Regions from separate parts of the Kaistia geumhonensis genome, predicted to be linked through region 1. Evidence: predicted binding sites of a transcription regulator. Region 1 holds the regulator's gene; the other holds the start of a gene.
The links. Region 1 encodes LexA, which represses DNA repair genes until DNA is damaged. Its sites were predicted from a motif close to TGTTCNNNNTGTGTTCNG; they were not measured.
Positions count from the first base shown of each region.

Region 2: a site for LexA is predicted at 5,269-5,286, ahead of QO015_RS20670 (ATP-dependent helicase). Genes of this name have one in related genera too.

Region 1 is NZ_JAUSWJ010000001.1:211,342-220,229, reverse strand. Features, by position in the region: gene QO015_RS01035 (carbohydrate ABC transporter permease) at 1-934, shown strand, start outside; gene QO015_RS01030 (carbohydrate ABC transporter permease) at 931-1,818, shown strand; gene QO015_RS01025 (ABC transporter ATP-binding protein) at 1,833-2,930, shown strand; gene QO015_RS01020 (methylated-DNA--[protein]-cysteine S-methyltransferase) at 2,941-3,513, opposite strand; gene QO015_RS01015 (hypothetical protein) at 3,669-4,259, shown strand; gene QO015_RS01010 (L,D-transpeptidase) at 4,294-4,929, shown strand; gene QO015_RS01005 (amino acid ABC transporter substrate-binding protein) at 5,043-6,065, shown strand; gene lexA (transcriptional repressor LexA) at 6,200-6,904, shown strand; gene QO015_RS00995 (cell envelope integrity EipB family protein) at 7,061-7,915, opposite strand; gene QO015_RS00990 (RidA family protein) at 8,125-8,586, shown strand; gene QO015_RS00985 (glycerophosphodiester phosphodiesterase family protein) at 8,598-8,888, shown strand, end outside.
Region 2 is NZ_JAUSWJ010000001.1:4,354,919-4,363,806, forward strand. Features, by position in the region: gene QO015_RS20650 (aminopeptidase P family protein) at 1-984, opposite strand, end outside; gene QO015_RS20655 (hypothetical protein) at 1,216-1,431, shown strand; gene QO015_RS20660 (50S ribosomal protein L11 methyltransferase) at 1,536-2,402, opposite strand; gene QO015_RS20665 (GNAT family N-acetyltransferase) at 2,474-2,872, shown strand; gene QO015_RS20670 (ATP-dependent helicase) at 2,878-5,241, opposite strand; gene QO015_RS20675 (FAD-binding oxidoreductase) at 5,451-6,848, shown strand; gene QO015_RS20680 (AsmA family protein) at 6,900-8,888, shown strand, end outside.

The DNA of each region.
Region 1 (8,888 bases):
GCCTTCCCGCCAGACGAGATCAGCCGAGCCCGGAGCGCTGCGGCAGATCTGGCAGCATCGCATCGACTATGCCTATGTGCTGCCGTCGATCGTCGTCATGCTGATCGTCATCGCCTATCCGATCTACTATACGATCGACCTTTCCTTCTTCAAGACGCCGCCCAGCCTCCAGCTCCGCGACAAGATCTTCGTGGGCATGGAGAACTACGGGGCCATCCTGCAGAGCGATGTCTTCTGGCGCGTCACCTGGAATACCGTTGTCTGGACGGTGGCCTCGACGATCATCGCGTTCATTCTTGGATTCGGCGCCGCGCTGGCACTGCATCGCGATTTCATTGGTCGAGGCGTGCTGCGCGCGGTCCTGATCGTCCCTTGGGTGATCAGCGCCGTCGCCGCCTCCTATATCTGGAAGTGGATCTACCACTCCGATTTCGGCGTCATCGGCGCAGTCATGGTCGAACTCGGCCTCGCCGACCGGCCGCCCAACTTCATCGACAACGTCAATACGGTCCTGCCGGCGCTGATCGTCGTCAATATCTGGCGCGAGTTCCCCTTCGCCATGATCATGATGATGGCCGGCCTCCAGACCGTGCCCGACCAGCTGCTGCGCGCCGCCAAGGTCGATGGCGCCAACGCCTGGCAGCGGTTCTGGCACGTGACCTTCCCGCATTTGAGCAATGTCTCGACCGTCACGATCCTTCTGCTCGCGGTCGCGAACTTCAACTCCTTCATCATCCCCTGGATCATGACCGGCGGTGGCCCGTCCAACGCCTCGCATATCTGGATCACCCATATCTACGAGCTCGCCTTCGGGCGGCAGCGCTGGGGCGTCGCGTCCGCCTATTCGGTGCTGCTGTTCATCATCCTGATGACGCTCGGATATTTCTATGTCCGCGCGCTCGGGGGCAACGAATCGAAGGATCGGGGCACATGAGCACGACAAGCGAGACCCTCGCCGCGCCCCGCCGCGGACGGAAGCGCATCGACGGCTGGCGCTGGGCGGGCCGCATCTTCCTCGTGCTGATGCTCGTCTACACCGCGGCGCCCATGGCGTGGATGCTGCTGACCTCGATCAAATCCGGCTTCGCGGCGATGCAGTTTCCCCCGCAATGGTGGCCGGAGGAGCCGACACTGGCCAGCTATGCCAAGCTGCTCGACCCGCAGAACAGCGTCGGCGCGGATTTCCTGCGCTTCTTCTGGAACAGCCTGTTCGTCTCGACCATGACGACCATCCTCGCCGTGATCGTGGCGGTGCCGGCGGCCTATGCCTTCTCGCGCTTCAGCTTTCCGGGCCGCAAGTTCCTGTTCTTCGCCGTGCTGCTTCGGAACATGTTCCCGGCCGTCATCTTCCTGGTGCCGCTCTTCATCCTGATGCGCGTGCTGGGTCTCGTGAATACGCACGGATCGCTGATCCTGACCTATCTCACCTTCGGCTTGCCGCTGGCGATCTGGCTGCTCAAGGGCTTCTACGACAACATCCCGGTGCAGCTGGAGCAGGCGGCGCGGATCGACGGGGCGACGCGCTTCCAGGCCTTCCTGCTCATCGTGATGCCACTCTCCGTCCCCGGCATCATTGCGACGGCGATCTACAGCTTCATCGCCGCCTGGAACGAATACATCTATGCCTACACATTCCTCAGCAAGAACGACCAGCTGACGCTGCCGGTCGGCATCCAGCGGTTCTTCTCCGAGAACACGACCGATTTTCCGGGCCTGATGGCGGCGAGCTTCCTGATGAGCGTGCCGGTGGTCTTGCTCTTCCTCGTCCTCCAGCGTTATTTCGTTCGCGCGCTCACCGAGGGCGCCGTCAAGCACTAGTCGAGGAGTTACCGATGGCCCACGTGGTCCTCAAAGATCTCGTCAAGACCTACGGCAGCTTCCATGCGGTCAACCATGTGTCTCTGACGGTGAACGACGGCGAGTTCGTCGCGCTGGTCGGGCCGTCGGGCTGCGGCAAGACGACGACGCTGAACCTCGTCGCCGGGCTGATCCCGGTGACATCGGGCGAGATCATGATCGGCGACCGCATCGTCAACGATCTCGATCCCAAGGATCGCGACATCGCGATGGTCTTCCAGAACTACGCGCTCTATCCGCAGAAATCCGTCTACAAGAACCTCGCCTTTCCCTTGCAGATGCGGAAGCTGTCGAAGGAGGAGATCGACCGCAAGGTGCGCGACGCGGCGCGCGTGCTCGACATGACGCATCTTCTGGAAAGGAAGCCGCGCGAGCTCTCAGGCGGCCAGCAGCAGCGCGTCGCGCTCGGCCGCGCTCTCGTCCGCGATCCGGCCGTGTTTCTCATGGACGAGCCGCTGTCCAATCTCGACGCCAAGCTTCGCGTGCAGATGCGCTCCGAGATCAAGCGTTTCCATCAGGATCTCAACGCCACCATCATCTATGTGACGCACGACCAGCTGGAAGCCGTGACCATGGCGGACCGGATGGCGGTCATGAATGGCGGCTTCCTGCAGCAATATGATGCGCCGGCCGAGGTGTTCGCCAACCCCGTCAACATGTTCGTCGCGAGCTTCGTCGGCAGCCCGGCGATGAGCCTCGTGCCGCTCGAGGCGTCGGGAGCGGGCGATTCGGCGGTGCTCACCAGCGCCGAAGGGTGGACGCTGCCGCTCTCGGCGGAAAACGCGCGCAAGGTAGAGAGGGCGACGAGCCGCAAGATCGTCCTCGGCGCGCGCCATTCCACGATCCGGCTGCACAAGTCGGCCACGCCGGGCGCGGTTCCCGCCAAGGTCTATACGGTGGAGCCGACCGGCGACATCACCTTCGTCCAGGCCTTCCTCTCCGGCTCGATCGTGAACATCAGCGTGCCCGCCAGCGTTCACGTCGCTCCCGACGAGATGATCTTCCTGGAGTTCGACCAGGGACGCATCCACCTTTTCGACGGCGAGACCGAGATGGCGCTGAAGGCGGCCTGAGCCGCGGCCCTCAGCGCCGGCGCAGCGACAGCGGCAGGCCGAGATCGTCGAAGAGGCCTGCCGTCTCGCCGACCCGTGCGCGCTCCCGCGTCAGGATCTCGAGCTTGGTCACCACCCCGCCCGGCGCGGAGAAGCCGCCCGTGCGGCCGCCAGCGGCGAGCACGCGGTGGCACGGCACGATGATCGGGAACGGGTTGCGCCCGAGGGCCACGCCGACGGCTCGCGCGGCGCCGGGCGCCCCGGCCCGCTCCGCCAGCGCGCCATAGGTGATCGTTTGTCCGGGGCCGACGGTGCGCAGCGCCTGATAGACCGCGACGGAGAACCGGTCGAGACCCGACATGTCGAGCGGCGCTTCTCGCAGATCCTCGCGCCCGCCCTCCAGCAGCGAGCGCATGCCCGCGGCGGCGGCGGCGACCGCGCCTGTCGGCTCGCCGGGCTCGGCCTCGGGGAACATGCGGCGCAGAAGCTGCAGCGTGGTCGCAGGATCGCGCTCCGGCAGCAGCGTCCTCCGAATTCCGTCCGCCCCCCAGACGATGGCGGAGCGGCCGAGCGGCGTATCGAAAAGGGCAAATCGGATTGTCATCGCGGCGATCCTAGCATGATCGGAAATTCTGGCGACCATTTGCGCCGCGAGAGGAGGCGGTTGCGTTTGGGCGGACGGCTCTTCATCATGGCGACGTTCCGGCAAATGCGTCTCAGGCGCGACGCCGGCGCAGGACCAACCGCGGGAGGGAACGGATGGTGCATGCGATCAGGGCTCCGGGCAGCGGCCTGGCACGCCGGCATCTGGGATTCTCGGCCATTCTCGCCGCGGCCGCGGCGCTCGCCGCCTGCACGTCGGAAAATGCCATCGAGAGCGCCGCGGTTCCCGCAGCGCCGGCCGTTCCGATGTTCACCTCCGACGAGCTGGTCGGCAAATGGGGCCTCGGCTCGTTCCGCAACGAGGCCGACCTCGCGCGGACGGCCAACGAGGCGCGCCGCTACTGCTCCAACCCCTATGTCATCACCAAGGGTCCGAATGGCGGCGTGATGATGTATCTCGCCGACCAGACGCAACCGTCGGAAGTGTTCGTGAAGAACGCCGGCGGCCGCATCTATATCGGACCGCCCGGCCCGCCCGGCACGGCCAAGGACCGGCAGGTGACGTCCTTCCAGAACGGCGTGCTTGTCGCTGCCTGGGTCGATCCGACGGTCACGGCGCGCTACGGCACGATGGTCTTCGTGCGCTGCGACGCACCGGCCGCTCCGCTCGCCCCGACCGCATCCGCCGCGCCGGCGGCCGGCTCGGCCTTGACCCTGCCGCCTGCCTCGGCGACCACGACCCGCTGAGCCGACACCGCATTCAGGCATCCACGAGGCACGCATGCGAAAGACGACACGACCCTCCTCGCCCGGATCGCTCGCCAGGACGCTGATCGCCGCCGTCATCGGCACGATCGCCGCGACCGCTGCGGCGCAATCGGCGACGACCGACGCCCGGGCTCCCCTGCAGATCGGCGACCAGCCCGGACTGGTGCCGACGCCGGAGCAGTCCCTGCTGCCGCCCGAATTCCGGATGCAGCCCGTCTATTTCCGTACGACGGAGAAGCCGGGCACCATCATCATCAACACCGACGAGCGGTTCCTCTATCTCGTCCAGGGCGACAACCGCGCGCTGCGCTACGGCGTCGGCGTCGGACGCGACGGGTTCCAGTGGTCTGGCCTGCTGAAGGTCTCGCGCAAGACCGAGTGGCCCGACTGGCGCCCGCCGCCGGAGATGATCAAGCGCCAGCCCTACCTGCCCCGCTTCATGGCCGGCGGCGAGGGCAACCCGATGGGCGCACGCGCACTCTATCTCGGCGACACCGTCTATCGCATCCACGGCACCAACCAGCCGCAGACCATCGGTCATGCGCTGTCGTCGGGCTGCTTCCGCATGGTGAATGCCGACGTGATGGATCTCTACGAGCGGGTGCCGGTCGGCACGAAAGTCGTCGTGCTGCAGCGCGCCAAGCTCTGATCAGCGGTTCGGAAGGGCGCGCGCCGCTGGTGCGCGCCTCTGGCCGGCGCGTCGCGCCCGCCGCAACAGTCAACGGCCCGCCGGCAAGGCGGCGCCGACAACGGGGAACCGACATGTCCATCCGATCCGCCCTGACCCTCTTCGCCTCGGCCGCGGCGCTCGCAGCCGGCATCTCCGCCGCCGGCGCCGCAACGCTCGACGACGTCAAGGCCCGTGGCACGCTCAATTGCGGCGTCAACACCGGCCTTCTCGGTTTCGGCCAGCAGGACGCGAGCGGCGCCTGGTCCGGATTCGACGTCGATTTCTGCAAGGCGGTCGCGGCCGCGATCTTTGGCGATCCCGCCAAGGTCACCTATGTGCCGCTCTCGGCGACCGACCGTTTCGAGGCGCTGAAGTCGGGGAAGATCGATCTTCTGTCGCGCAACTCGACATGGACGCTCGGCCGCGAGGCGGATCTGGACATCGCGTTCGCCGGAGTCACCTATTACGACGGCCAGGGCTTCATGGTGAAGCGCGCGAGCGGCAAGACGTCGGCGCTGGAACTCGACGGCGCGACGGTCTGCGTTCAGACCGGCACGACGACGGAGCCGAATTTCATCGACTTCTTCAACACCAACAACATGAAGTTCACCGCCGTGCCGGCGGCGAGTTCCGACGAGGCTCTCGAGGCCTACAAGGCCGGCAAATGCGACACGATCACCTCCGACGTGTCCCAGCTCTACGCCGAGAAGGCGAGCCTCCAGGATCCCGCCGACAGCATCATCCTGCCCGACGTGATCTCCAAGGAGCCGCTCGGCCCGGCGGTCCGCGAGGGCGATCCCGCATGGCGTCTCTTCATTCAGTGGGTGAACTTCGCCCTCATCAACGCTGAAGAGATTGGGCTTTCGTCGGACCGGATTGACGAGGCCAAGGCCTCGACGAAGCCCGAGGTGAAGCGGCTCGTCGGAACCGAGGGCGATTTCGGCACGAAGCTCGGCGTCCCGAACGACTGGGTCGTCGCCGTCGTCAAGGCCGTCGGAAATTACGGCGAGATCTACGAGCGCAATCTCGGCGTCAATTCGAAGCTCGGCATCCCGCGGGGCCTCAACCAGATCTGGAGCAAGGGCGGCATCCAGTATGCGCCGCCGATCCGCTGACGGCGGGCCAGGCGTATCGCCGCCCAATTCGGACGCGCGCTCTGTGCACTAACGCACGGTCCTTGCGGAACATCAGGGGAACGGATAGGTTGTTCGTGTTTTGTACCGGATGATTCTGGCGCGCGGACCCCGAAATGCTCACGAGAAAACAATATGAGCTTCTCCTCTTCATCCAGGAGCGTCTGAAGGAAGCGGGCGTTCCCCCGTCCTTCGACGAGATGAAGGACGCTCTCGATCTGAGGTCCAAGTCGGGCATCCATCGCCTGATCAAGGCGCTGGAGGAGCGCGGCTTCATCCGCCGCCTGCCCAACAGGGCACGAGCGCTGGAGGTTGTCCGCCTGCCGGAGGCTATGTCGCCCGGCCTTGCTCGCCCGAAGAAAGCCGGCTTCGCGCCGAGCGTCATCGAGGGCAGCCTCGGGCGCATGCGTGGCGTCGAGACGCCGGAAGCCGCCAACGATCCGGTCGTCGTGCCGGTCATGGGCCGCATCGCGGCCGGCGTGCCGATCTCCGCGATCCAGACCCAGAGCCACGCCATCACCGTGCCGCCGGAAATGCTGGGGCCGGGCGAGCATTTCGCGCTCGAAGTGCGCGGCGATTCGATGATCGAGGCCGGCATCCTCGACGGCGATACCGTGCTCATCCGCAAGACGGAGAACGCCGATAGCGGCGACATCATCGTCGCGCTGGTCGACGAGGAAGAGGCGACGCTGAAGCGGCTGCGGCGCCGTGGCGCGTCGGTCGCGCTCGAGGCGGCCAATCCCGCCTATGAGACCCGCATCTTCGGCCCCGACCGCGTCCGCATCCAGGGCCGCCTCGTCGGCCTCATGCGCCGGTACTAGGGCAGAGGGCAGAGCAGCCTTTCGATCGGCGATCCCGGCGCGCGTTGGCCGGGTCGCATCGCTGATCGCGCCGATCGGACGAGCGCGCCCGGCCGTTCGCAGCTGCCATCGGGCTCGGCATGCGCTTTCGTCGGGGCTTGCCCCGACGCCCTGCCCTTACCGGCAGTTCTTCGCCGCGACCTTGGTCGGGCTGAGATCGAGCTGCACCAGCTTTCCCTTGAGCGCGAAGTCGCCATAGTCGAGCTTCATGCGCCGCGTGATGCCGTTCTCGTAGATGATGAAAGACAGCTCGTAGGAGGGCTTCTGCTCGCCGTCCGATTTCTCGTCGGTGAAATAGCTGATCGTCACCGGCCAGGAGCGGATATTGGCGAGGCCGGCGCCCCGCGCCGTCGCCTCGTCGCCCAGATCGTCGGTGCCGGCATTCTCCGCGCCGATCACGGCCGAGGTCGCATAGGACTTCTTGCCCTGGTCCGAGCCGTCATAGAGGTCGATCTGCATGAAATGCTTGCCCGCGCGCGCCGCGTCGATGATCGCGGCGAGATGCTGGTTGGGGAAGCTGAAGTTCTGCGGGATCGTGAAATGCGCCGGCTTCGGCTTCGCGATGGTCACCTGCACGTCGCCGGCGCCGCGCGCGGCCGAACCCGAGCTATCCTCCGAGATCGTGCCGTCGACGAAGCTCTTGGTCGAGAAGTTGAAGGTCTTGCCGGCAACATCCTCGAAGGTCGTCGTCGCAACGTCGGTCAGCCGTGCATTGCCGTCCTCGTCGCTGATGCGCGTCACGAAGCGGAGCCGCGTCGTATAGCCGTCGCAGGCCGAGCCGGCGAAATCATAGACCATGCGTCCTTCGGCGTCGCTCACGGTGTCCGAGGAACTGTCTTGGTCGAGCGTCAGGTCGTAGACGGCGCGGTGGGCGACCATCGCGGTGACGCTGCCCGTCGCGGCGAGCGCCGTGCCGGCCGCGCCCGCGAGGGCCGCGAAAAGGGCGGCGGAGCAAAGGGTCCTGGCCGTCATGCGCTGAAGCACCGAAGCGGGCATCGTCTGGGGCACTCCTCCGTCGTCACCGCGACATCATCCCATTTCAATCTCGAAAGGCTGCAAAGTCCACGACGATTCGCGACGATGCCCGGGATGATGAACCGCTTATTGCCTTGCAGCACGGCCGAAATCGGGCGAAACCAGCGCGGTTCCCTTCTGATCCGTTCCTGCCGGAGTCCGTGCCCATGAGCGCCATCGAAGCCCGCCTCGCCTCGCTCGGCATCACGCTGCCGCAGCCGGCCGCGCCAGCCGCCAACTATGTTCCCTTCGTCGAAAGCCGGGGAATGCTCTACATCTCCGGCCAGATCCCGGTCGGCCCGAACGGTGTCGATTATGTCGGCAAGCTCGGCGAGGAGTTCGGCATCGAGGAAGGCCGGGCCGCGGCCAGGCTTTGCGCGATCAACATCCTGGCGCAGGCGCGCGCCGCCCTCGGCGATCTCGACCGCGTCGCGCGGATTGTGAAGCTCACCGGCTTCGTGAACGGCACGCCCGCCTTCACCGATCAGCCGAAGGTCGTCAACGGCGCGTCGGATTTCATGGTCGAGATCTTCGACGAGAAGGGCCGCCACGCCCGTTCGGCGGTCGGCGTCGGTGGCCTACCCTTCGGCGTCGCCGTCGAGGTGGAAGCGATCATCGAGATCGCCTGAGGACGCACCGTATGGCTCCCGCCTGGCTGACCGCGCGTCCGATCGCCCATCGCGGCTACCACGATGCCGCCGCAGGCCGCGTGGAGAACACGCTCTCGGCCGTCCGCGCGGCGGTGGAGCATCGCTTCGCGATCGAGGTCGACCTGCAGCTTTCGGCGGACGGCGCGGTGGTCGTCTTCCATGACGATACGGTCGACCGGGTCCTCGAGGGGACCGGCCGTGTCGACGGCTTCAGTCTTTCGGCCCTCAAGTCGCTCGATTTCCGCAGCGGCAGCGACCGCGTGCCGACGCTCGGCGAACTG
Region 2 (8,888 bases), 4.1 Mb from region 1:
GCGGCGGTGGGCGCGGCGCATGCCCGCGAGTTCGGCTTCGTTCTTGCGCGCCTTGGGCAACGACACCGGATCGGCGCCTTCGACGAGGTTGCCGCCGGCTGCGCTGACCGCGCGGGCGAGCGCTTCCGGCGTCAGGTTCGGATCGATGAGCACCTTGGCGCCGGAGGCGCCGAGCGCGCCGAGGTCGGCCGCCAGCGCCGTCTCTTCCTTGATATCGGCAAGGCCGGCCAGCCGGTCGCGGACGGCGTTGGAGAGCTTGCGCCCGTCCATGTAGAGAGAAGGGGCGCCTTCCCGGCGCAGGATCGCGAAGGACAGCGGCACGGGGTTGTGCGGAACGTCTCCGCCGCGGATGTTGAAGGTCCAGGCGATGGAGTCGGTCTGTGCGATGATCGCGGCATCGACGTCCTTCTCCCCCAGAATGGCGCGGAGGCGATCGATCTTGGCCTCGGCAGCCTCGCCGGCCAGCGGCTCGGCCTGCAGCGAGACCGCGGCGAGAGGCGGAGCCGGACGGTCGTGCCAGATCGCATCGACCGGATTCTCCTCGACCGGGACAAGGGTTGCCCCGGCCGCCTTGGCGACCGCCTCGAGCCGCCGCACCTCGGCGAGCGTCATCAACCGCGGATCATAACCGAGCCGGTCGCCCCGCTTCAGGCGGGACTTCAGCCACTGGTGCGGCGGGTTCTCGACGAGATGCTCATAGGTGAAGTCGGCCCCGTCGACCTGGTCACGAACCTGCAGGGTATAACGGCCATCGACGAAGACGGCGGCTTCCTCCGTAAGGACGACCGCAGCGCCGGCGGAGCCGGTGAAGCCCGTCAGATAAGCCAGGCGCTCGGCGGCGGCGGGGATGTATTCGCCCTGATATTCGTCGGCGTGCGGCACGACGAAACCGGACAGCCCCGCCTTCTTCAGCACTGCCCGCAATGCGGCGAGACGTGCGCCGATCGGCCCGGATCGCGACGGGGCATCGAAAGTCTGGAACATGGGAGGGCTCGTTCAGGCGGGTGAGGTTAACGGAGCGTAGCGAGGCCGGTCGCGGGCGGCAACCACGTTCACGGTGGTGTTTGCATCGCGACATCATTGTGTCGGAAGTTTGTGCGATGCAAAAACCGCATGTCTGTCATTCCGTTGCGGCGGTTCTTTCGCGTGGCGATCACCACTATGTTCCGTGTCGACCGAAGCGCCATCCGGCGATTCAGACAAGGATTGGATATTATGGCTGCAGCTTATGGAGAGATCGGCATCGCCGCGGCGGCAAGCCGCGGACATGGCGTCGTCCGGCGTGCGGTCGCGCGGATGAACCATGTGCGCGAGCGCCAGATGCCGCGTTACGTGAACGGCTACCAGCTGGCGCTCGACGACGCGTCGCTGGCGACCTTCGGGTTCGACCGCGAAACCTTCGAGCGGGCTGCGTTCAGCGCCCCGCTCTGATCAGGGCACGCGGGCGTTGAGCCCGCCGGAATTCTGGAACGGCCGGCAGGATGCGGAAGCACCTGCCGGCCGTTTCGATTCTGGCGCCAGCGCGCAAGAATGCGTCAGCGCGAAAGAGTGAGGGTCAGCCAGCCTTCCATCTCGCCGGAGCGTTCCAGACGAAGCCCCTCGGCCTCGTAGGCGGCGATGACGGCGGGGCCTTGCGCCGTCAGCAGTCCGGAGAGGACGACGACGCCATCGGGCGCGAGGTGACGGACGATATCGCCGGCGAGCGCGATCAGAGGTCCCGCGAGGATATTGGCGATGATGAGGTCGAAGGGCGCATGCGCCGCGAAGACCGGATTGCCGAACCCTTCCGCCGTTTCCGCATCGATCAGCGCACCGACCCCGTTGAGGACGGCATTCTCATGCGTCACCCGGGTCGCGACCGGATCGATGTCGGTGGCGAGCACCCGCTTGCCGAAGGCCTTGGCGATGGCGATCGCCAGAACGCCGGTGCCGGTGCCGAGATCGAGGATCGAACCGAACTCCCGCGCGCTGCACAGGCGGTCGATTTCGGCGAGGCAGCCGGCCGTGGTGCCGTGATGGCCGGTGCCGAACGCCTCTCCGGCCTCGATCTCGATCGCGACGTCGTCCGGCTGCACCTTGGACCGGTCATGGCTGCCATGCACCATGAAGCGCCCGGCGCGCACCGGCTTCAACCCTTCCAGGGATTTGGCCACCCAGTCCTCGTCGGGAAGCGGCGCGACGAGGATCGGCGGCGTTGCGTCGCCCATCACGTCGCGTACCAGCCGCGCGAGCGTCGCTTCGTCCGGCTGCTCCTCGAAATAGATGTCGACCACCCAGCTCTTGTCGGGCTGCTCGGTCGTGGCCGCGGTGGGGAAATCGAGTTCCTCGCTGGCGCCGAGGGCCTCGACGAGGGCTCCGGCCAGCTCTTCGGTCGCGACGGGAAGGGAAGCGATGAGGGTCATGCGGCGCCTTGCACGGAAGAGGGAAAGGCTTCATAGCGCCGGCCCGAGCATCAGGCAAAGGCCGGCTTTCCATGACCGAACTCCGCATCGATCCCTTTCCGCCCGCCGGGGCCTTCGCGCGGCTCTGGGAGGCTGCCTGGGGCGGGCCGCCCGGCACCGACATCGGAACGGTGCTTTCGCGCAGCCTCGTCCATCTCGGCGCCTATGACGAAACCGGCACGCTGGTCGGCTTCGTGAATGTCGCCACCGATGGCGGCGTCCATGCCTTCCTGCTCGATCCGACGGTCCATCCCGACCATCGCCGCGAAGGCCTCGGCTCGCGCCTCGTCAGGGAAGCCGCCCGCCTCGCCGGCGAGCGCGGCGCCGAATGGCTCCATGTCGACTACGAGCCGCATCTCGAAGGCTTCTACGCCGGCTGCGGATTTCGCCCGACCAGGGCCGGGCTGATGCGGCTTCGCGACGACGGCTGAGCGGCTCACCCCCGCGTGACGAAGCTGTCGACGACTTTCTTCGGGCCTGTCGTGAAGTCGACCGTCAGCTTGTTGCCTTCGATGGCCGAGACGGTGCCATAGCCGAATTTCTGGTGGAAGACCCGCTCGCCGATGGCATAGGCCGAGGCGGAGCCGGTCGATTTCGCGACGAGCTCGCCCTCGATGACGCGCATGGTCGGCCGCGCCGTCGGCTTGTCGGCGCTGGCGGCTCGGTTCTTCTGGGCGCGCTGCCAGCCCGGCGTCGAATAGGTGTTGGAGAACGGATCGGCGCGGTCGAAGCGGCTGGCGCCGTAATTGCCGATGCCGCCGACATTGTAGCCGCCATAGCTCGACGTCTGCTCGACCACGTCGACATGCTTCTCCGGCAGTTCGTCGAGGAAGCGCGACGGGACGGTCGATTGCCAAAGGCCGTGGATGCGGCGGTTGGAGGCGAACCAGATGAGAGCCCGCCGCTTGGCGCGGGTGATGCCGACATAGGCGAGCCGCCGCTCCTCCTCGAGGCCGGCGCGGCCGCTCTCGTCGAGCGTGCGCTGGCTCGGGAAGAGGCCTTCCTCCCAGCCGGGCAGGAAGACCGTCTCGAATTCCAGCCCCTTCGCCGAATGCAGCGTCATGATCGACACCGCCTCGGTCGTGTCGGCGCTGTCGCGGTCCATGACGAGTGCGATGTGCTCCAGGAATCCTTCGAGCGACTCGAATTCCTCCATGGAGCGGATCAGCTCCTTGAGGTTGTCGAGCCGGCCGGGGGCATCGGCCGAACGGTCCTGCTGCCACATCTCGGTATAGCCGCTCTCGTCGAGGATGATCTCGGCGAGTTCGGTATGCTTGACGGCGTCGAGCCGTCCGCGCCAGCGGGCGAAGGCGGCGACGAGATCGCGCAGCGCCGTGCGCGCCTTGGCGCCGATCTCGCTCGTCTGGACGAGTTCCTCGGCCGCCGCCATCATCGGGATTCGGCGGGCGCGGGCATGGTCGTGCAGGAGGCGGATCGTGGTCTCGCCGATGCCGCGGCGCGGCGTGTTGACGATGCGCTCGAAGGCGAGGTCGTCGGCCGGCTGCATCACGACGCGCAGATAGGCGAGGGCGTCGCGGATTTCGGCCCGCTCGTAGAAGCGGGGACCGCCGATCACCCGGTAGGAAAGGCCGAGCTGGATGAAGCGCTCCTCGAAGGAGCGCATCTGGAACGAGGCGCGCACCAGGATCGCCATCTCGTCGAGGCTGTGGCCCTGGCGCTGCAGCGCCTCGATCTCCTCGCCGATCGCCCGTGCTTCCTCCTCCGAATCCCAGGACGAGGCCACCTGGACCTTGGCGGCCTCTGGATCGGCGATGTCGGTGAAGAGCGTCTTGCCGAGCCGGCCCTCGTTATGGGTGATGAGATGCGAGGCCGCGCCGAGGATGTGGCTGGTCGAGCGGTAGTTGCGCTCGAGGCGGATCACGACCGCGCCCGGAAAGTCCTTCTCGAAGCGCAGGATGTTGTCGACCTCGGCGCCGCGCCAGCCATAGATCGACTGGTCGTCGTCGCCGACGCAGCAGATGTTGCGCCGACCCTGCGCGAGCAGGCGCAGCCAGAGATACTGGGCGACATTGGTATCCTGGTACTCGTCGACCAGCATGTACTGGAAGCGCTGCTGGTATTCGGCGAGCACGTCGGGATTCTCGCGGAAGAGGCGGATCGTCTCGAGCAGCAGATCGCCGAAGTCGCAGGCGTTGAGAACCTTCAGCCGCTCCTGGTAGGCGGTGTAGAGCTTGACGCCCTTGCCGCCGGCGAAGGCGCCGCCTTCCCCCGGCGGGACGTCCTTGGGCGTCAGGCCGCGGTTCTTCCAGCCGTCGATCAAGAGCGCCAGCTGCTTGCCCGGCCAGCGCTTCTCGTCGATGCCCTCGGCCTGGATCAGCTGCTTCATCAGGCGGACGGCATCGTCGGCGTCGAGCACGGTGAAGTTCGACTTGAGGCCGACCAGTTCGGCATGGCGGCGCAGGATGCGCACGCCGATCGAATGGAACGTGCCGAGCCAGGCCATGCCCTCGACCGATGGCCCGATCAGGTCGCCGATGCGATGGCGCATCTCGCGTGCCGCCTTGTTGGTGAAGGTGACGGCGAGGATCTGGCTCGGATAGGCGCGGCCGGTCGCGAGGAGATGGGCGATGCGTGTCGTCAGCACGCGTGTCTTGCCCGTGCCCGCGCCGGCGAGCACCAGGACCGGCCCCTCAGTCGTCTCGACCGCCAGCCGCTGCTCGGGGTTGAGGCGGACGAGATAGTCCGGAACGGGGCGGGCGCCGAGCGCGCGCGCGGCGATGCCGCCGGGGCGCGGGGCGGGCGGCGCGGGTTCGGGATGGCGGTCGGGACGCTCGGTCATGCCGGAAACCGGCTGCGATTCGGAAACTGGAACATAGCGCGAATATGGCGCCTCGGGCCCCGCCTTTCCAGCAAGGAGGGGGATCGGGCGCCTCGGCGGGCCGGCGGTGGCGACTTTCCGAGGAAGTCTTTGGCGCGGCAGCATCATTTTGCTACGGTGCCGCCAGCCGCGCTGCGGCGGGAATGCGACGGGTGAGGAGCGAGGCAGGAATGACGGTATCGGCGTTGCGCATGGAGAGCGATCGCGCAGCGGCGCTGGACATTTTGGCGGCCCGCTTCGGCAGCCGCTTCAGCCGCGGCGCCGAAATCCGGCGCCAGCATGCCAACACCGTCAACTGGATGGCGAATCAGCCGCCCGATGCCGTGATCTTCGTGACGTCGACCGAAGAGGTCGCGGAGATCGTGCGCGTCGCTGTCGCGCACCACGTGCCGCTGATCCCGTTCGGCACAGGCACCGGGCTTGAAGGTCATGTGAACGCGCCGTTCGGCGGCATCTCGGTCGATCTCTCGCAGATGAACCGCATCGTCGCCGTTCGCCCGGAGGACCTCGACTGCACCGTCGAGGCCGGCGTCACGCGCCGCCAGCTCAACGAGCACCTGCGCGACCAGGGCCTGTTCTTCCCGATCGATCCCGGCGCCGATGCGAGCCTCGGCGGCATGGCCGCGACGCGCGCCTCCGGCACCAATGCCGTGCGCTACGGCACGATGCGCGACAATGTCGTCAACCTCACCGCCGTCATGGCCGACGGCTCCGTCATCCGCACGGCCAGCCGTGCCCGCAAGTCCTCGGCCGGCTACGACCTGACGCGCCTTCTCGTCGGCTCGGAGGGGACGCTCGGCATCATCACCGAGGTCACGCTGCGCCTTGCCGGCATTCCCGAGGCGATGTCGGCGGGCGTCTGCGCCTTCCCGAGTGTCGACGACGCCTGCAACGCCACGATCCTCACCATCCAGAGCGGCATTCCGATCGCGCGCATCGAACTGCTCGACACGCTGATGATCCGTGCCACCAACGCCTTTGCCGGCCTCGGCCTGCCCGAGACGCCACATCTCTTCGTCGAGTTCCACGGCTCGGCCGCTTCGGTCGAGGAGCAGGCGGCGCTGTTCGGCGAGATCGCCGCCTCGTTCGGCGGCGGCGGCTACCAGTCGACGACCCGGCCGGAGGAGCGGACCAAGCTCTGGCAGGCCCGCCACGACGCCTATTTCGCGGCGCGGGGCCTCCGTCCCGGCGCGCAGGTGATCGCGACGGACGCCTGCGTGCCGATCTCGCGGCTCGCCGAATGCGTGCACGAGACGATCGCGGACATCGCCGAGACCGGGTTGATCGCGCCCATCGTCGGCCATGTGGGCGACGGCAACTTCCATGTGCAGGTCATGATCGACACCGACAATGCCGAGGAGATCCGCGCCGCGGAGGGCTTCCTCGCGCGCCTTTCGAAGCGCGCGATCGGCATGGAAGGGACCTGCACGGGCGAGCATGGCGTCGGCCAGGGCAAGCGCAGATATCTCGAGCTCGAGCACGGCCCGGCGCTGGCGCCGATGCGGGCGATCAAGGCGGCGCTCGACCCGCTGGGCATCCTCAATCCGGGCAAGATCCTGCCCGATTGACGGGACGATGGCGCGTCGAACGAGAGGGAGGCGGACCTGAGCAGGCTCTACCTGTTCGTCGGTGGCTTGATCATCGCCGTGCTGTTCGCGGCGCTGGTGGTGCCGCTCGTGATCGACTGGAACGCGTTCCGCCCCACCTTCGAGCGCGAAGCGGAAAAGGTGCTGGGCCAGACGGTCCATGTCGATGGCGACGTCACGCTGCGCATCCTGCCGATGCCGTTTCTCGAGGTGACGGATATCCGGGTCGGTGGCTCGGCCGACCAGCCGATGCTCGAGATCGCGCGGTTCTCCACCAGGGTCGAGCTCATCCCGCTGCTCACCGGCGATATCCGCGTCGCCGAGATGACCATCGACCGGCCGGTGGCGGCGGTGACGGTGGACGAGACCGGCGCGATCGACTGGCTGAAGCGGAGCGCCGCGTCGCAGAGCCTAGACCCCGCGGCCGTGACGCTGCAGCATGTCACCGTCCGCAACGGCGCGGTCTCCTATCTCGACAGCCGTTCGGGGCGTGTGCTGGCGTTCACCTCGATCGAGGCGGGGATCGATGCGCGCTCGCTGCTCGGCCCGTGGAAGGTCGAGGGCAATCTTGCCGTCGAGGGCCAGCCGACCGGTTTCCGCCTCGCCACCGGCACGCAGGAGGCGGATGGCTCGATCCGCGCTAAGCTCGACCTTTACCCGACGTCGCTGCCCATCACGGCCAGCGCCGACGGCGTCTTCAACCAGGACGGCAGAGGGCCGCTCTGGGGCGGCACGTTCACCCTCGCCGAAGTCCTCCCGCCGACGGAGGAGGGCAAGCCGGTGCCGCCGCCGGGCTGGCGGGCGCTCGGCAGTTTCGAGCTGCGGCCGGACCTGCTGCGCCTGCCCGAGCTGACGCTCGCCGAGGGGCCGGAAGACCGCCCGTTCAGCCTGACCGGGGCCGCGACGATCGCGCTCGGTGCCGACATGCGCTTCGACGCGGTGTTGAAGTCGCGGCAGGTCGATCTCGATCGTTCGCTCGGAAAGGGGCCGAACGAGCCGGTCGACGTCAACGCAGCGGGCGCCGCGCTCGTGACGGCTCTGTCGCAGCTTCCGCGCCCGCCGATCCCGGGCCGAGTCGGCTTCGATGTGCCGGGCATCGTGGTGGGTGGCTCGGTGGTGCAGAACCTCCAGTTCGATGCCGCCACCGATCGCGACGGCTGGCGGATCGAGGAACTGGCCGCCGATCTGCCGGGGCGCACGCGGCTTTCGGCCGACGGCACGGTCACGACGACACCGACCGTCCGTTTCGTCGGCGGCGTGCGCCTGCGTTCCGACCAGCCATCGATCTTCGCGGCCTGGTGGCGTGGCGCGCCGACGGGGACGCGGCTGCCGCTGCAACCCTTCGACATGTCGGGACAGCTCGATGTCGCGCCCGAGGAGATCCGCATCAGCGGCATGACGGCGCGGATGGACGAATCGAACATCCGCGGCGGGCTCGACTGGCGGCGCGATGCATCCGGCCGCCGCGATTTCTCGATCGATCTCAAGGCCGACCGCTTCGACTACGATCAGGCGGCCTCGCTGACAGAGCTGTTCGCCGGCCGCTCGGTCACCGAGAATGGCGGCCTTGCCGACAGTTTCAAGGTGAAGCTCGCCGCGGGCAGCTTCGTGATCGGCGACACCACGCTCGCCGATGTCTCGGCCGATGGCTCCTATGCCGAGGGCGTGCTTGTCGCCAACCGCTTCCATGTCGGCGATCTCGCCGGCGCAGCGATCTCGGCCAGCGGAAAGCTGGCGGATCTCGGAACGCTGCCGAGCGGCCAGCTTTCGGCGACCATCGACGCCCGTGACATGTCCGGGCTCGCCTCCGTCGTCGAGCGCGTCCTGCCAGAAAGTTCATTGTCGGCCTGGCTGTCTGCAGCCGCGCCGGCGCTGCGGGACACGAAGCTCACCGCCGTGGCCAATGCGGCGGCGACCGACGAGCGGACGAACGCGAACATCACTCTGAACGGCATCGCGGGCGGCAGCTCGGTCGATGTCGCGCTCGGGCTCACCGGCGCCGTGTCGGACTGGCGCAACGGC